DNA from 4 places in the Aureimonas sp. SA4125 genome. Region 1 is predicted to be linked to each of the others. Evidence: predicted binding sites of a transcription regulator. Region 1 holds the regulator's gene; each other region holds the start of a gene.
The links. Region 1 encodes PhoB, which activates phosphate uptake and scavenging genes when phosphate is short. Its sites were predicted from a motif close to TGTCATNNANCTGTCAT; they were not measured.

Region 1 (3,775 bases):
ATTTCCTTCAGATACTAGATTTCGTGCGGCAGGCCCTAATCTACCAATATATGTTGTACCCCTTTCCAACCATGGTTGGAAGCCGGGGAGGGATTCTGCCGTAGCACAGAATAGGAGCTCGTGATGGGCTGGACGGAAGAAAGAGTGGATCTCTTGATCAAACTCTGGACCGAGGGGCTGAGCGCGAGCCAGATCGCCGGACAACTCGGCGGCGTCACCCGCAACGCGGTCATCGGCAAGGTTCACCGCCTGAAGCTCGAGGGACGGGCGAAAGCGCATGTATCCGCGCAGGAGCAGGCGCAGCCGAAGGTCGCGGCCGCCGCGGTGGTGGAATCGGTCGTCGAAATGGAGATGCCGGCTCGCCTCGTCTCGATGCAGTCCGCTCCCCGCATCATGCGCTCGAGCGGCGGCGGGTCGCACGGCGCCACGGCCCTGAAGATGGAAGAAGAGATCGACGCCGTGGCCGAGCAGCCCCGGCCGCTCGTCTCGGCCGAGGTCGTGCCGATCTCGCGCAACCTGACCCTCGTCCAGTTGAACGAGCGGACCTGCAAGTGGCCGCTGGGCGATCCGCTGTCGCCGGAGTTCCGCTTCTGCGGCAACCACTCCAACGACGCCTCGCCCTACTGCCTCTACCACGCCAAGATCGCGTTTCAGCCGGTCTCCGAGCGTCGACGCGTTCGCTAAGCGACAAGCGCTGCCGGATGAGGCGGCGCATTGCCGGACCAAGCGGCGCTCCAGCGTTCGGATGCGGCCCAGAGGTCACTGCGGCAGAGGCGATGGGTCCGGTTGAACCTATGGGCGCCAGGGACTCGGCGTTCCGTCGACGTTCATGCCGTCGAGCACCTGCTTCACGATGCTGGCGGCGCGCTGGTCGAGAACATAGCCGGCTATCGTCGGATCCACCTGCAGCGGCAGGTATTTCTTGTCTTTCAGGATCTGCTCGGCTTCCGGAGAGCGCGGGAACGCGACAATCTCGTCTCCGAGCCAGACAAGCTGCACGTCCGACGTCACCGGAAAACCCGCCTTCGCCATCATGACGCTCGGACTGAGCTGGGAGATCTCGATCTTCCGCTCGATCTGCGCGGCACGATCGACGACGGTGTCGACCTTCCGGTTGAGCGATGCCGTCTCCGCGATCAGGGTGCCGAGCTGATCGCTCTGCTTGCCCTGCTCGGTGAACAGCTCGTTCTGACCTGTGAACGCAAAAATGGTGAATGTCGCGATGAGCGCGGATGCCGCCAGATTGACGGATCCAAGACCAATCTCCCATTTGCTCTCTGCCATGGGAGTCTCCGGGGCCAGCCCGCAGTATGCGCCGTTTCCAGGCAATTGCGAGGGCGTCCGGACGGCCGCCTTGCAGGCGAGAGCGCTACTCCGCCGCGCTGTCGCGCGCCCCTGCCACCGCTGGCATGCCCGGCCGTACCGCCTTCGCGCTGGCGGAAAAGTTCTCGTCGAGGGCGTAGCCGGCGCCACGGACGGTGCGGATCGGGTCGCGCTGGCGGCCGCGGTTGATCGCCTTGCGCAGGCGCCCGACATGGACGTCGACGGTGCGCTCGTCGACATAGATGTCGCGGCCCCAGACGCCGTCGAGCAATTGCTCGCGCGAGAAGACGCGCCCGGGCGACTGCATGAAGAATTCCAGCAGCTTGAATTCCGTCGGTCCGAGCTTCACCTCGCGACCGAGACGGCGGACGCGGTGGGTTTCGCGGTCGAGATCGATGTCGCCGGCATTCAGGAGGGTCGAGATCTTCTCCGGCCGCACGCGCCGCAGCATGGCGCGCACCCGTGCCATCAGTTCCGGTGTCGAGAAGGGCTTCACGACATAGTCGTCAGCACCGACCGACAGGCCCCTCACCCGCTCGGATTCCTCGCCGCGCGCGGTCAGCATGATGATCGGCAGGCGCTCGGTCTCCGGCCGCGTGCGCAGCCGCCGGCAGAGCTCGACGCCGGAAAGGCCCGGCAGCATCCAGTCGAGGATCAGGAGGTCGGGGACGATCTCCTTCAGGCGGATGTCGGCCTCGTCGCCGCGCGCGATGGTGTCGACGATGTAGCCTTCCGCCTCGAGATTGTAGCGCAGGAGGACGGAGAGCGCCTCCTCGTCCTCGACAACGGCGATCCGCGCATTCATGCCATTATTCCCCTGCGCCGCCCGGCGCCGGCGCGCTGCCGGGCAGTTCGATGGTCATCGACGCCGTCGTGTCGTTCTTCGGGCGGTCGGCTTCCATCTGCTGGCCGGTCTTGATGTAGAAGATCGTCTCGGCAATGTTGGTGGCGTGATCGCCGATCCGCTCGATGTTCTTGGCGCTGAACAGGAGATGCGTGCAGGCGGTGATGTTGCGCGGATCCTCCATCATATAGGTCAGGAGTTCGCGGAAGATCGAGGTGTACATCGCGTCGATGTCCTCGTCGGCATCGCGGATCGTCTGGGCGCGCAGGTGATCGCGCGACGCGTAGGCGTCGAGCACTTCCTTCAGCTGTTCGATCGCCAGTTCCGACAGATGCTCGATGCCGCGCACCAGCTTGATCGGCTGCTGGTGCTCGTGCACGGCGATGACTCGCTTGGCGATGTTCTTGCCGAGATCGCCGATGCGCTCGAGATCGCTGGAGATGCGGATGGCCCCGACGATCTCGCGCAGGTCCTGCGCCATCGGCTGGCGCTTGGCGATGGTCATGATGGCGCGCTCGTCGAGTTCGCGCTGGGCAGCGTCGAGGAGCATGTCATCGGCCACGACCGACTGCGCCAGGCCCCAGTCGCTGTTGATCAGCGCCGCAACGGAACGCTCGACCATGCGCTCGGCCTGGCCTCCCATTTCGGAGATCCGGCGCACGATGAACTTCAGTTCGTCGTCGTAGGATGAGACGATATGTTCGTCCATGTGTGGTCTCCCGGTTCTCTCGGTCAAAGCCGCGGCCTCGCGACCGCCCGCCCGTCCCGTCTGTTGTTCGTGGGTGCGCTGGTGCCTGGCCGGCTCAGCCGAAGCGGCCGGTGATGTAGTCCTGGGTGCGCTTGTCGTCGGGGTTCTGGAACATCTTCTCGGTCGGCCCGACCTCGGCGATGTTGCCCAGATGGAACATCGCCGTCACCTGGCTGACGCGCGCCGCCTGCTGCATCGAGTGGGTGACGATGACGATGGTGTAGTTCTGCTTCAACTCGTCGATCAGTTCCTCGACCTTGGCGGTGGCGATCGGGTCGAGCGCCGAGCAGGGCTCGTCCATCAGGATCACCTCGGGCGAGACGGCGATTGCGCGGGCGATGCAGAGACGCTGCTGCTGGCCGCCGGAAAGGCCGGTGCCCGCCTCGTCGAGCCGATCCTTGACCTCCTCATAGAGGCCGGCGCGGCGCAGGCTGGTGATGACGATCTCCTCGAGGTCCGCCTTGGACTTCGCCAGGCCGTGGATGCGCGGGCCGTAGGAGACGTTCTCGAAGATCGACTTCGGGAAGGGATTGGGTTTCTGGAACACCATGCCGACGCGGGCCCGCAGTTCGACCACGTCGATCGAGGGATCGTAGATGTCGTCGCCGTCGAGGGTGATGTTGCCGGTCACTTTGGCCGACGACACCGTATCGTTCATGCGGTTGAGGCAGCGCAGGAAGGTCGACTTGCCGCAACCGGACGGACCGATCAGGGCCGTGACCTGGTTTTCCAAGACGTCGAGGCTGACACCGAACAGCGCTTGCTTGGCGCCGTAATGGACGGAGACGTTCTCGCCCTTCATCTTCACGGGACGGTTCGTATTCACGGCAGGACCCTTATTGAGCGTCGCTTGAAAGTTT
Region 2 (3,775 bases), 790 kb from region 1:
AACGCCTTGTCTTCGCCGAACAACTGCACGAGCGTCGCCAGCATCGTGTAGGCCGTCCCCGAAGAGTTCGGGTTCGCGACCTGAATGTCGTCGGCAAAACGCGCGTCGAGAAGGTCCGCCCAACAGGCCGGCGGGTTCTCGGTGACCATGTTGCTGTTGTAGCCATAGCCAAGTCCACCGGCATAAATGCCGACGGTGCGGTACTCGGCCGTCTCGGCCTGCCGCACGGCCCAGTCGTTCAGCTCGGCCAGCTTGGGCGACTTGTATGCCTTGGTCAGCTTTTCCTGCGCGGCTTGCAGATGGGGGTCGCCGGTGCCGCCCCACCACACGTCGCCGCGCGGCTGGCCTTCCTCGGCCTTGATCTGGGCGAAGGTCTCGCCGGAAGAACGGCGCGTCATCAGAACGTCGATTCCGGTCTCACGCTCGAAGGCCTCCGACATGACCCGGCACCACTCCTCCTCCACCGAGCAGTAGAGGACCAGTTCGCCGGTTTGCGCCACCGCCTGAGAGGCCGTCATGCCTCCGATTGCCGATGCCGCGGCAAGTGCCACCATCCATTTCTTCATGTCCTGGTCCCCCTTGTTAGACGGCCCGGCTATCGTCTTTTCGCGACAGTTTCATGAAAGTCGTTTCGTGCCGGGCCTATCGGTCGGCGAACGCGGAAACTCCCAAAGTGCCAGCGCACGAAAACGATTGCGGCCAAAGTGATACGGTCCACGATCGGAATCTGATCGAGCAGCGACTGCTGGTCTGGCACGACCGAACCTCAGCCGGACAGGAAAAGGACGATCCAGATGTCCGCGAGAGCACCACGCCTGTCGCGAGCGGCCTGTCGCCAAAAGCCTTTCCGCGTCGATCCTCGGCTGGCACAGGCCGGCGACGCATGCACCGCCCCTAGTTTTGGATCGGCGCCGTCTCGGCTTCTCCCGGAGCGGTTGCCGTGGCGAGCATGGCGGTCACGGTCGCGCAGGAGGTCGGATCGCCTTTGCAGCAGTCCTTCAGGAGGTAAACGATCAGCTCCTGCATCGTCCCGAGGCTTGCGGTGTAGATGATGGATCGCCCGGTGCGCCGAGAGGCGATGAGCCTGGCGCGCTCGAGAATGCCCAGATGCGTCGACATCGTCGTCGAGACGGTTCCCAGACGTCGCGCGATCTCTCCCGCCGGCAGTCCGAGCGGCATCTCGGTCACGAGAAGGCGGAAGGTTTCCAGCCTCGTCTCGTGGGAAAGGGCCGATAGCATCAGCAGAAATTCTGTCATGGTCGAGCTGCCAACGAGGTCTCGCCGAAGGACCGAAGCTGCATGATGCGATCGCGGTGCCATGCCCCGGCGCGGTCCGGCAAAAGCCCACGCCGATTCACCAGCTAGCACGAACTCGGAGACCGCAAGATGACAGCGCCGGGAGAAGGCATGCAGTCGGTCTGGCCGTGATGCGACGCGGAGCCGGCGTCGACATATGCCTTTCGTCCAGAAGCCGGCGCACTGAGGGCCGGCGGTTGTCACACGGTTGTCGTGCAAAATGGCTAGTGCCGGATTCATCGATATTTCTCGAAATGAGGGTGTTTCCGATGAGATCACGAATTGCCGCCGTCGCCCGTGCCGCTGGCCTCTCCGTCGCCATGCTGATGTCGGGTGCCGCCGTCGCCCACGCCGAGTTCAAGCTCGACGCGCGCTACACCGATGCGGACGGCGACATGGTCGCGGACGTTCCGACCGACGCCGCGCAGCTCATGGATCCGGACACGCTAATCTTCGCCTACACGCCGGTCGAGGATCCGGCCGTCTACGCCGACGTCTGGGCCGACTTCCTCAAGCACATGGAAGAGAAGACGGGCAAGTCCGTCCAGTTCTTCCCCGTCCAGTCGAACGCTGCCCAGATCGAGGCGATGCGCGCCGGGCGCTTGCATGTCGCGGGCTTCAACACCGGCTCCAACCCGATCGCCGTCGCCTGCGCGGGCTTCCGTCCCTTCGCCATGATGGCCGCCAAGGACGGTGCCTTCGGCTACGAGATGGAGATCATCACCTATCCCGGCTCCGGCGTGGAAAAGGTCGAGGACATCAAGGGCAAGCAGCTCGCTTTTACTGCCGAGACGTCGAATTCGGGCTTCAAGGCGCCGTCGGCCCTGCTGAAGGCCGAATACAACCTCGCCGCCAACACCGACTTCGAGCCGGTCTTCTCGGGCAAGCACGACAATTCCATCCTCGGCGTCGCCAACAAGGACTATCCCGCGGCGGCGATCGCGAACTCGGTCATGAAACGCATGGTGGCGCGCGACGTGATCAAGGCCGATCAGGTCGTCTCGATCTACAAGTCGCAGACTTTTCCGACGACGGGCTACGGCGTCGCGTACAACCTGACGCCTGACCTTCAGGCCAAGATCCAGGACGCGTTCATGTCGTTCGACTGGACGGGGTCGAAGCTTCTTGCCGAGTTCCAGACCTCCGAGCCGCCGCAGGAAACCTTCATCCCGATCAGCTTCAAGGAAAACTGGGCCGTCATCCGCCAGATCGACGAAGCCACGGGCGTCTCGTACGAGTGCCAGTAAACTTCCTAACCTGATCTATCGGGGCGCCGCGCATGTCGCGCGGCGCCCTTCGCGTTGAATGAGGAGTTGGGGCGCATGCTGCGGATCACCGGACTGACCAAGACCTACAAGACCGGGGACAAGGCCCTGAAGGGCGTCACCTTCGAGGTCCCGCCGGGGCAAGTCGTCGGCCTCATCGGCCCGTCCGGCGCCGGCAAGTCGAGTCTCATCCGCTGCATCAATCGCCTGATCGAGCCGAGCGAGGGTAGCATTCATCTCGGCGCTCTCGACGTCACCGGGCTCTCCCGCGGCGAGCTGCGCAAGGCACGCCGCCGCATCGGCATGATCTTCCAGGAATATGCGCTGGTGGAGCGCCTGACGGTGATGGAGAACGTCCTGTCCGGACGCCTCGGCTATGTCCCCTTCTGGCAGAGCTTCTTTCGCCGCTATCCCGCCGACGACGTCGCCAAGGCCTTCAGGCTGCTCGGGCGTGTCGGGCTGACGGAGCACGCCGACAAGCGTGCCGATGCGCTCTCCGGCGGCCAGCGCCAGCGCGTCGGCATCGCCCGCGCGCTCGAGCAGGACCCCGAGCTTCTCCTCGTCGACGAGCCGACCGCCTCGCTCGATCCCAAGACCTCGCGTCAGATCATGCGCCTCATCGTCGAGATCTGCCGCGAGCGCGATCTTCCCGCCATCATCAACATTCACGACGTCCTCCTGGCGCAGGCCTTCGTCCAGCGCATCATCGGGCTGCGCGCCGGCGAGGTCGTCTTCGACGGCACGCCCGAGGAACTCGACACCGCCGCCCTGACCCGCATCTACGGCGAGGAGGACTGGGCGGCGATGCACAAGCAGGCCTCCGACGACGAGGTCGAGGAGCGCGAGGCGGCCACCGAGGCCAAGCGCCTCGGCGAGCGCGTCGCGGCACTCGTATGACCGTCCCCGCCACGGAATTTCCGACGCGGTGGAAGCGGCCGCCGCTGTTCATCAAGAACAGCACCACGCGCCGCCTCGTCTATGGCGGCCTTCTCGTCTACGTCATCGCGGCGATCTCGACCGTCGACGTGAACTGGCAGCGCGCCTATGAGGGCCTCGACCGCGGCTGGCTTTTCGTCCTCGGCTTCCTGACGCCCGACTTCCTCACCCGCTCGCGCGATATCCTGATCGGTCTTCAGGAGAGCCTGACGATGACGGTCTGCGCCACCGTGGTCGGCATCCTGATCTCCGTTCCCATCGGCATCGGCGCGGCCCGC
Region 3 (3,775 bases), 2.0 Mb from region 1:
GGCGCATTTCGGCAGGGCGGCGGTCGTTGCTCATCTCGCTCCTGTGCGGGCTGTCTCTCTCGTCAGACAGGCAGGGGGTTCAGACAGGCAAGGGGTTCATCCTCGCCCAGGTCCGCAATGTCGGCGCGGGGAGGGGGCCTGTCGAGGATTGCTTTTGCCAGTTTGCCGGCCGGGGGGGAAATCCCGTCCCGGCCGGTCGGCTCTGATGCGTTGCGGTCGGCCTACCCGTGGTCGGCGGTGAGGCCGGCGGTCTCGATGCCGGCGACGGCGCAGGCCTCGTCATTGTCCGACGTGTCGCCGGTGATGCCGACGGCGCCGAGAACGCGGCCGTCCTTGCCCCGCACCAGAACGCCGCCCGGCACCGGCACCAGCGATCCGCCGGCGAGCGCGTTCATCGCCTGGATGAAGAAGGGCTGGGTCTCGGCGCGAGTCTGCAGGGCGCGCGAGCCCATGCCGAGTTGCACCGCGCCATTGGCCTTGCCGACGGCGATATCGGGCCGCATCGGGCTCGCGCCGTCCATCCGCTCCAGCGCGATCAGCGAGCCGCCAGCATCGAGGACGGCGATCGTCAGCGGCTTCAGGCCCATCTCCACGCCCTTGTCGAAAGCGGCCTTGATGATGATGCGGGCATGGGCGAGGGTGAGGGTCATGCGTGTCTTTCCTGCGGTCGTTCGCGCGCCGGCGGCCGGCAGCGACGGAGATGATCGGTTCCAGCTTCCGCCGGATGTCGTGCTATCCATAAACGACCCCCGGGCCGGAGCAATGGCCGCGTGTGACTTCGCGTCTCGTTCGCCGCCGAGGAATGTCTATATCTAACGCGTCGCGACCGGAAAAGGCGATGGCGGCGGGCTGCCGCCGCATCCACCGCAGCTTTGCATGAAAGTGGCCGATGAAGTCTCTCCGCCGGCTGGTACAAGCTCTGTCGCTCACCTTGGTGCTGAGCGCTCCTGCCGCTGCCTTCGAGATGCCGTCGGAATGGCTCTCGGCGCATTTCCAGGACAATCCGCTCGTCGGCTCCCTCTGGAGCGGCGACGGCAGGCGCAGCGATGCGGCAGCCTTGACCGCGGCGCTGGGCGGCGCCGACTTCGTTCTTGCCGGCGAGATCCACACCAATCCCGACCATCATGCCATCCAGGCAGGGATCGTCGAGGCGTGGGTGGCGGCCGGCCGGCGCCCGGCCGTGGTGTTCGAGATGATCTCCGCCGACGAGGCTCCTGCACTCGACACCTTTCTCGCCAGACCCGGCGCGACGGCGGAGGGCTTTGGCGCGGCGGTGAAGTGGACGGAGCGGGGCTGGCCGGATTTTGCCATGTACCGCCCGGTCGTTGCCGCTGCGATGGCGCACAGGCTTCCCCTTCATGCCGGCGATCTCGGCCGCGAAACCATAAGGCGGATCGGTCGCGAGGGCGTGAAATCCCTGCCGGCTGGGGAGGTCGGGCGGCTCGGGCTCGACGGGCCGATGCCGGGCGGCACCGAGGAGACGTTGACGGCTGAACTGAAGGCCTCGCATTGCGGGCTTCTGCCGGACGAGGCGCTTGCGCCGATGCTGATGGTGCAGCGGGCGCGCGACGGGGCGTTGGCGAAGGCTTTGATCGAAGCCTCGGGGCACCGCCATGGCCTCCTCATCGCGGGCGCCGGGCACGTTCGCACCGACTATGCCGTGCCGGCGCTCCTTCGCGCCCGCAAGCCGGATGCCACGATCGTCTCGATCGGGATGATGGAGGTCTCTGACGGCAAGACCGCGCTCGCCGATTACGGCATTTCCGCCGCCACGCCGGCGCCCTACGACTTCGTGCTGTTCACCCCGCGCGCCGATCTTGCCGATCCCTGTGAGGGGATGGCCGAGGCGATGAAGACGATGGCGCCGGCGAAATAGGGCCGCCGGGCAGCAGCCTTTGACATCGGAAGCTTGCAGGTGGCGAGAAGCCCCGGAAAAATCTCGTGCGTTTGCCCCGCATTCTGCGTCGGTTGGGAAAAGGATGGCCGCGTTCGTCGCCGGCTCACGGCAACCGGGATTGCCGGAATGTCATGCCTTGTTCACGCCTGCGTCAACGGCCTGTCACCCAAAACCGCTGTCTTCCGCCCACCCATCACAGGAGACAGAGACCCATGACAAAGATTCTCGCGCCCAGCATCGCCCTTCTGCTTCTGGGCATGTCCGGCGCCACAGCGCAGTCCGTCGAAGGCCAGGTGTTCGACGCGACGCTGGCCGGTCAGGCCGTCCTTCCGGCCGCGACCGTCGTCGCCGCCCCGGCCGATGCGCCAACGTTCCTGAAGCAGGCCGGCAAGTTCACGACGGCCGACCGCCTGCGCACCACCGAGCTCGGCAAGGTCCCCGGAATGGACGGCAAGCGCCCGACAAATGCCGGCCTGCCGATCGACGGCCAGTCCGTCCAGGGCTTTTCGGGCATTCGCAAAATGCCGGACGGCACCTTCTGGAGCCTCTCCGACAACGGTTTCGGTTCCCGCGCGACATCGAGCGACGCGATGCTGATGCTGCATCATCTCGCCATCGACTGGGCGACAGGCACCGTCGATCGGACGGAAACGATCTTTCTCAGCGACCCCGACATGAAGGCGCCGTTCCCGATCACCCTCGAAGGCACCGACACGCGTTATCTCACCGGCGCCGACTTCGACCTCGAATCCATCCAGCCGGTCGCGGACGGATTCTGGGTCGGCGAGGAATTCGGCCCCTATCTCCTGAAGTTCGACCTTCAGGGCCGTCTGCAGTCGACCCATGCGACGCGCATCGGCGAGACGAAAGTCATATCGCCGGACAACCTGACACTGAAGCTGCCGGACAACCCCACCAAGCCGTTGCCGAGCTTCAACCTGAAGCGCACGGGCGGCTACGAGGGCCTTGCGCTCTCGCCGGACGGCACGCGCCTCTACGCGCTGCTCGAAGGTCCGCTCTACACCGACGGCAAGGTCGCGACCACCGAGGATGGCCGCATTGGTCTCGGCATCATCGAGTTCGACACCGCCAAGGACGACTGGACCGGCCGCTCCTGGCTCTATCCGCTGGCCGAGGGCGGCGAGGCGATCGGCGACTTCAACATGATCAGCGAGACGGAAGGCCTCGTCATCGAGCGCGACAACGGCGCCGGCCGTGCCACCGAAGCCTGCAAGAGTGAGCCCGCGGCAGACTGTTTCGCCACCCCGGCCAAGCTGAAGCGGGTCTACAAGATCGAGATGACCGATGAGAACGCCGGCAAGGCGGCGCGCAAGGTCGGCTACATCGATCTCCTTGCCATCAAGGACCCGAACGGTCTCGCCAAGCAGGGCGGCAGGGACGGGACATACGACATGCCCTTCGTGACGATCGAGAATGTCGACCGCGTCGACGAGACCTATATCATCGTCGGCAACGACAACAATTTCCCCTTCTCGGCCGGCCGCGAACTGGACAAGACCGACGACAACGAGTTCGTCCTTCTCGACGTCGCCGATTTCCTCAAGGCCAAGTAAGCGCAAACCGGCGGCGTGGGCTTCTGCCTGCGCCGCCGCTCTGGCTCGAGGAGGCCGCCGGTTCAGCCGAACTTGCGCCTGGCGTCGACGGCAAGGCCGAGGCCGACGCTGCCGAAGGCGTCGCTCTCGACGACGCGCGCGCCTGGAAAGAGCCCCGTCGCGGCGCGGTGCACCACCGGGATCTGCGTCGAGCCCCCGGTCAGGAGCACGGTGTCGATCGCCGCGGCATCGATGCCGGCCTGGGACAGGCATTCCAGAATGCTGCCGGTGATGCCGGCGACGAGGCTTTCGACGGCCGCTTCGA
Region 4 (3,775 bases), 380 kb from region 1:
GCGCGACAGAATGGCGGAGAACTCGTCGGCAAAGGCCTCGAGCCGCATGCCGAGCTTGCCGGCATCGGCAGACAGCTTGTTGTAGGCGATGACCGCGGGGATGGCGGCCACGAGGCCGATCGCCGTGGCGAGCAGCGCCTCGGCGATACCCGGCGCGACGACGGCAAGGTTCGTCTGCTTGGAGGCGGCGATCGCCTGGAACGACGTCATGATGCCGACCACCGTACCGAACAAGCCGATGAAGGGCGCGGCCGAGCCGATGGTGGCGAGGAAGCCGAGGCGCGATTCCAGCCCGTCCATCTCGCGGGCCAGCGTCACATCGAGCGCCTTTTCGATGCGGGTGTGCAGGCCGATCGGCGAGCGGGCCCCCTTCTCGAAGGATTTTTTCCATTCCCGCATCGCGGCGACGAAGAGCGCGCCCATGCCCGTCGTCTTCTTCTCGGAGAGCGTGTGATAGAGCTCCTCGAGCGACTGGCCGGACCAGAAATTGTTTTCGAAGGTGTTCAGCTGCCGGCGGAAACTTCCAAAGCGCATCGACTTGTCGATGATGATCGCCCAGGTCCAGACGGACGCGCCAAGCAGGCCCAGCATGACAGCCTTGACGATGAAGCCGGCCTGCCAGAAAAGATGCCAGAGCGAGACCGTCGCTTCGGGTGCCGCAAGAGCGCTCTGGGCGATCTCGTTCATTTGCTAGACCCTCGAAATCTCAAAGCCCGGTTGCCGGGCAGGCTGTTCGCACACGCAACAGGGAAATGCTCGATCATCCCCGTCGGGGCGATCGAACCGCCTTCGCGCTCTTAATGCTCTGTGCTGCCGATGACCCGACCGTTCTACACAATTTGAATCAAGCGAAAGAATGGCATGCGTCACCGGCAGTCCCGGGCCCCTGCATTCAAACAGCATTAACCTTAAGCAATCGTTGACGTGAATGCTGCACTGCCGTTGCGGGAGTGGCGGACCTGGCGATTCAGGGAGAGGCGGCGGGACGGGCGAGGATCGCCGAGACGGCTTCCGGCATCCGGCGCGGGCGACCATCCGGCGAGATCACGGCGACCTTCACCTTCGCCTCGATCAGGACGTCGTCGCCGCGAAGGATGCGCTGGGTGAGGATGATCCGGGCGCCGCCGAGAAGCTCGGTGCGGGTCTCGACGCGAAGCACGTCGTCGATCCGGGCCGGGCGCAGGAACTCGATCGACATCTGGCGCACGGCGAAGGCCATCGGCTCGCCGTAGGCACCCTCCGCCAGGGCGCGATGCCCGATCCCCTTCAGGCGGAGGAAATCGGTGCGACCGCGCTCGAGGAAGTGCAGATAGCGGGCGTGATAGACGACACCGGAGAAGTCCGTGTCCTCGAAATAGACCCGCACGTCGAGACAGTGGCCGTCATCGGTGAGCCAGCCGGAAAGTTCGGTGTTCATGGCGTTCCGGTAAGGCATCGAAGCGGCGTTGTCATCGTCTGGAGCCCGCGGATGCGGCGATCGGGGCTGTCATCCCCGTGTAACAGTCAGCTGTTTAGGAAGGCTCCCCAATCCTTTTCGAGAGCTCCGATGATCGCCAAGACCGCCTCGCTCGCTGCCCTGCTGCTCGCATCGACCGCGCTGGCCGCGTCCGCCGCGCCGATGTTCAACCGCGTGGCCTCCTTTGCGGTCGCCGAGAACATTCCGGCCGACAAGGACCAGAAGTCGACGTCGTCATCTGAGATCATCACCGCGACGCCGGACGGCATGACGCTCATCTACAGCGACAGCCCGCTCGGCGGCATCGGTTTCGTCGACATCGCCGACCCGAAAGCCCCCAAGGCCGGTGGCTTCCTCTCGCTCGACGGCGAGCCGACCTCGGTAACGGTCGTCGGGACAAAGGCGCTCGTCGGCGTCAACACTTCCCAGTCCAAGACGGAGCCTTCCGGGAAGCTCGCCATCGTCGACATCGCGACGAAGACCGTGGAGGCCACCTGTGATCTCGGCGGCCAGCCCGATTCCGTCGCCGCCTCGAAGGAGGGCACGCTTGTCGCCGTCGCCATCGAGAACGAGCGTGACGAGGATCTCAACGATGGCGCGATCCCGCAGCTGCCCGCCGGCGATGTCGTTATTTTCGACCTGAAGGATGGCGTCGCCGATTGCGGCAGCCTGAAGCGCGTGGACGTCACCAAACTTTCCGACGTCGCGCCGACCGATCCAGAGCCGGAATTCATTGCCTTCAACGACCGGAACGAAATCGTTCTGTCGCTGCAGGAGAACAACGCCTTCGTCGTGATCGACGGCAACACCGCGAAAGTCACCGGCCACTTCTCCGCCGGCTCCGTCGACCTCGACAAGATCGACACGGTCTCCGACGGCAAGTTCGATTTCACCGGCAGCCAGAAGGGTCGGCTTCGCGAGCCCGACGCCGCCAAGTGGCTCGACGACAACCGCTTCGTCGCCGCGAACGAAGGCGACTACGAGGGCGGCTCGCGCTCCTTCACCATCTGGAACAAGGATGGCACCGTGCTCTACGAGAGCGGCGCGTCGCTCGAAAAGGCGGCCGTCATGGCCGGCCACTATCCGGACAAGCGCTCGCGGGCCAAGGGCATCGAGCCGGAGGGCCTGGAAGTCGGCAAGTTCGGCGAGGATACGCTGATCTTCGTCCTCGCCGAGCGAGCTTCGCTGGTCGCCGTCTACAAGGATACCGGCGCCGAGCCCGAACTCCTGCAACTGCTGCCGTCGGGCGTCTCGCCGGAAGGCGGGATCGCGATCCCCTCGCGCAACCTCTTCGTCAGCGCCAACGAGGCGGACCTTGGCGAGGACGGCGGCGCGCGCTCGCATGTCATGATCTACGAGAGGTCGGAAGGGCCGGCGGCCTATCCGCAGATCGTCTCGACCGAAGTCGATGGCCAGCCGATCGGCTGGGGCGCCCTTTCCGGCCTTGCCGCCGACCCCGAGACGGCCGGCACGCTCTACGCCGTCAGCGACAGCTTCTATCGCTCGCAGCCGGCGATCTTCACCATCGACGCGACGAAGCGGCCGGCCGAGATCACCAAGGCGCTTCCCGTCACCCGCGACGGTACCGCGGCGCAGAAGCTCGACATCGAGGGCATCACGCCCGATGGCGACGGCGGTTTCTGGCTGGCATCGGAGGGCGACGCCGCCAAGCTGACGCCGCATGCGCTCTACCGTGTGAACGCCAAGGGCGAGATCAAGGAAGAGATCGCCTTCCCGGCCGAGCTTCTGGCCGGCGAGACGCGTTTCGGCGCGGAAGGCATCGCCAAGATCGGCGACGTGCTCTGGGTCGCCATGCAGCGCGAATGGAAGGACGACCCGAAGGGGACGGCCAAGCTCCTCTCCTACGACATCAAGGCCAAGGAATGGGGCGCCGTTCGCTATCCCCTGGAGCAGACCGAAAGCGGCTGGGTCGGCCTGTCCGAGATCACCGTACAGGGTGACAACATCATCCTCGTCGAGCGCGACAACCTCATCGGCGCGGCGGCGAAGCTGAAGAAGCTCTACCGCGTCGCGGTTTCCGAGCTGCAGCCGGCCAAGCTCGGCGGCGACCTGCCGACCGTGAAGAAGGAAGAGGTGCGCGACCTCATGCCGGACCTCAAGAAGAACGGCGGCTACGTCGTCGACAAGGTCGAGGGCTTTGCCATCGACAAGGACGGCACGGGCTATGTCGTCACCGACAATGACGGCGTCGACGACTCCTCGGGCGAGACCATGTTCTTCGCCATCGGCAAGGTCGAGTAGCCGGATTTCTCAAGCCCCTCAGCCTCCGTCGCCACCATCATCAGCGCCCGGCCGAAA

Region 2: phnD (phosphate/phosphite/phosphonate ABC transporter substrate-binding protein) is a predicted target of PhoB. The motif match lies at 1,495-1,511, and genes of this name have one in related genera.
Region 3: Sa4125_RS19620 (esterase-like activity of phytase family protein) is a predicted target of PhoB. The motif match lies at 2,047-2,063, and genes of this name have one in related genera.
Region 4: Sa4125_RS03830 (esterase-like activity of phytase family protein) is a predicted target of PhoB. The motif match lies at 1,485-1,501, and genes of this name have one in related genera.

What each region holds. Positions count from the first base shown of each region.
Region 1 is NZ_AP025032.1:1,211,653-1,215,427, reverse strand. Features, by position in the region: gene Sa4125_RS05550 (GcrA family cell cycle regulator) at 124-684, shown strand; gene Sa4125_RS05545 (hypothetical protein) at 793-1,284, opposite strand; gene phoB (phosphate regulon transcriptional regulator PhoB) at 1,370-2,128, opposite strand; gene phoU (phosphate signaling complex protein PhoU) at 2,133-2,876, opposite strand; gene pstB (phosphate ABC transporter ATP-binding protein PstB) at 2,971-3,775, opposite strand, start outside.
Region 2 is NZ_AP025032.1:2,004,486-2,008,260, reverse strand. Features, by position in the region: gene Sa4125_RS09330 (ABC transporter substrate-binding protein) at 1-566, opposite strand, end outside; gene Sa4125_RS09325 (metalloregulator ArsR/SmtB family transcription factor) at 895-1,257, opposite strand; gene phnD (phosphate/phosphite/phosphonate ABC transporter substrate-binding protein) at 1,566-2,543, shown strand; gene phnC (phosphonate ABC transporter ATP-binding protein) at 2,619-3,458, shown strand; gene phnE (phosphonate ABC transporter, permease protein PhnE) at 3,455-3,775, shown strand, end outside.
Region 3 is NZ_AP025032.1:4,135,739-4,139,513, reverse strand. Features, by position in the region: gene cysG (siroheme synthase CysG) at 1-7, opposite strand, end outside; gene Sa4125_RS19630 (heme-binding protein) at 222-650, opposite strand; gene Sa4125_RS19625 (ChaN family lipoprotein) at 890-1,876, shown strand; gene Sa4125_RS19620 (esterase-like activity of phytase family protein) at 2,110-3,471, shown strand; gene Sa4125_RS19615 (Hsp70 family protein) at 3,534-3,775, opposite strand, start outside.
Region 4 is NZ_AP025032.1:835,043-838,817, reverse strand. Features, by position in the region: gene tolQ (protein TolQ) at 1-678, opposite strand, end outside; gene ybgC (tol-pal system-associated acyl-CoA thioesterase) at 968-1,417, opposite strand; gene Sa4125_RS03830 (esterase-like activity of phytase family protein) at 1,547-3,718, shown strand.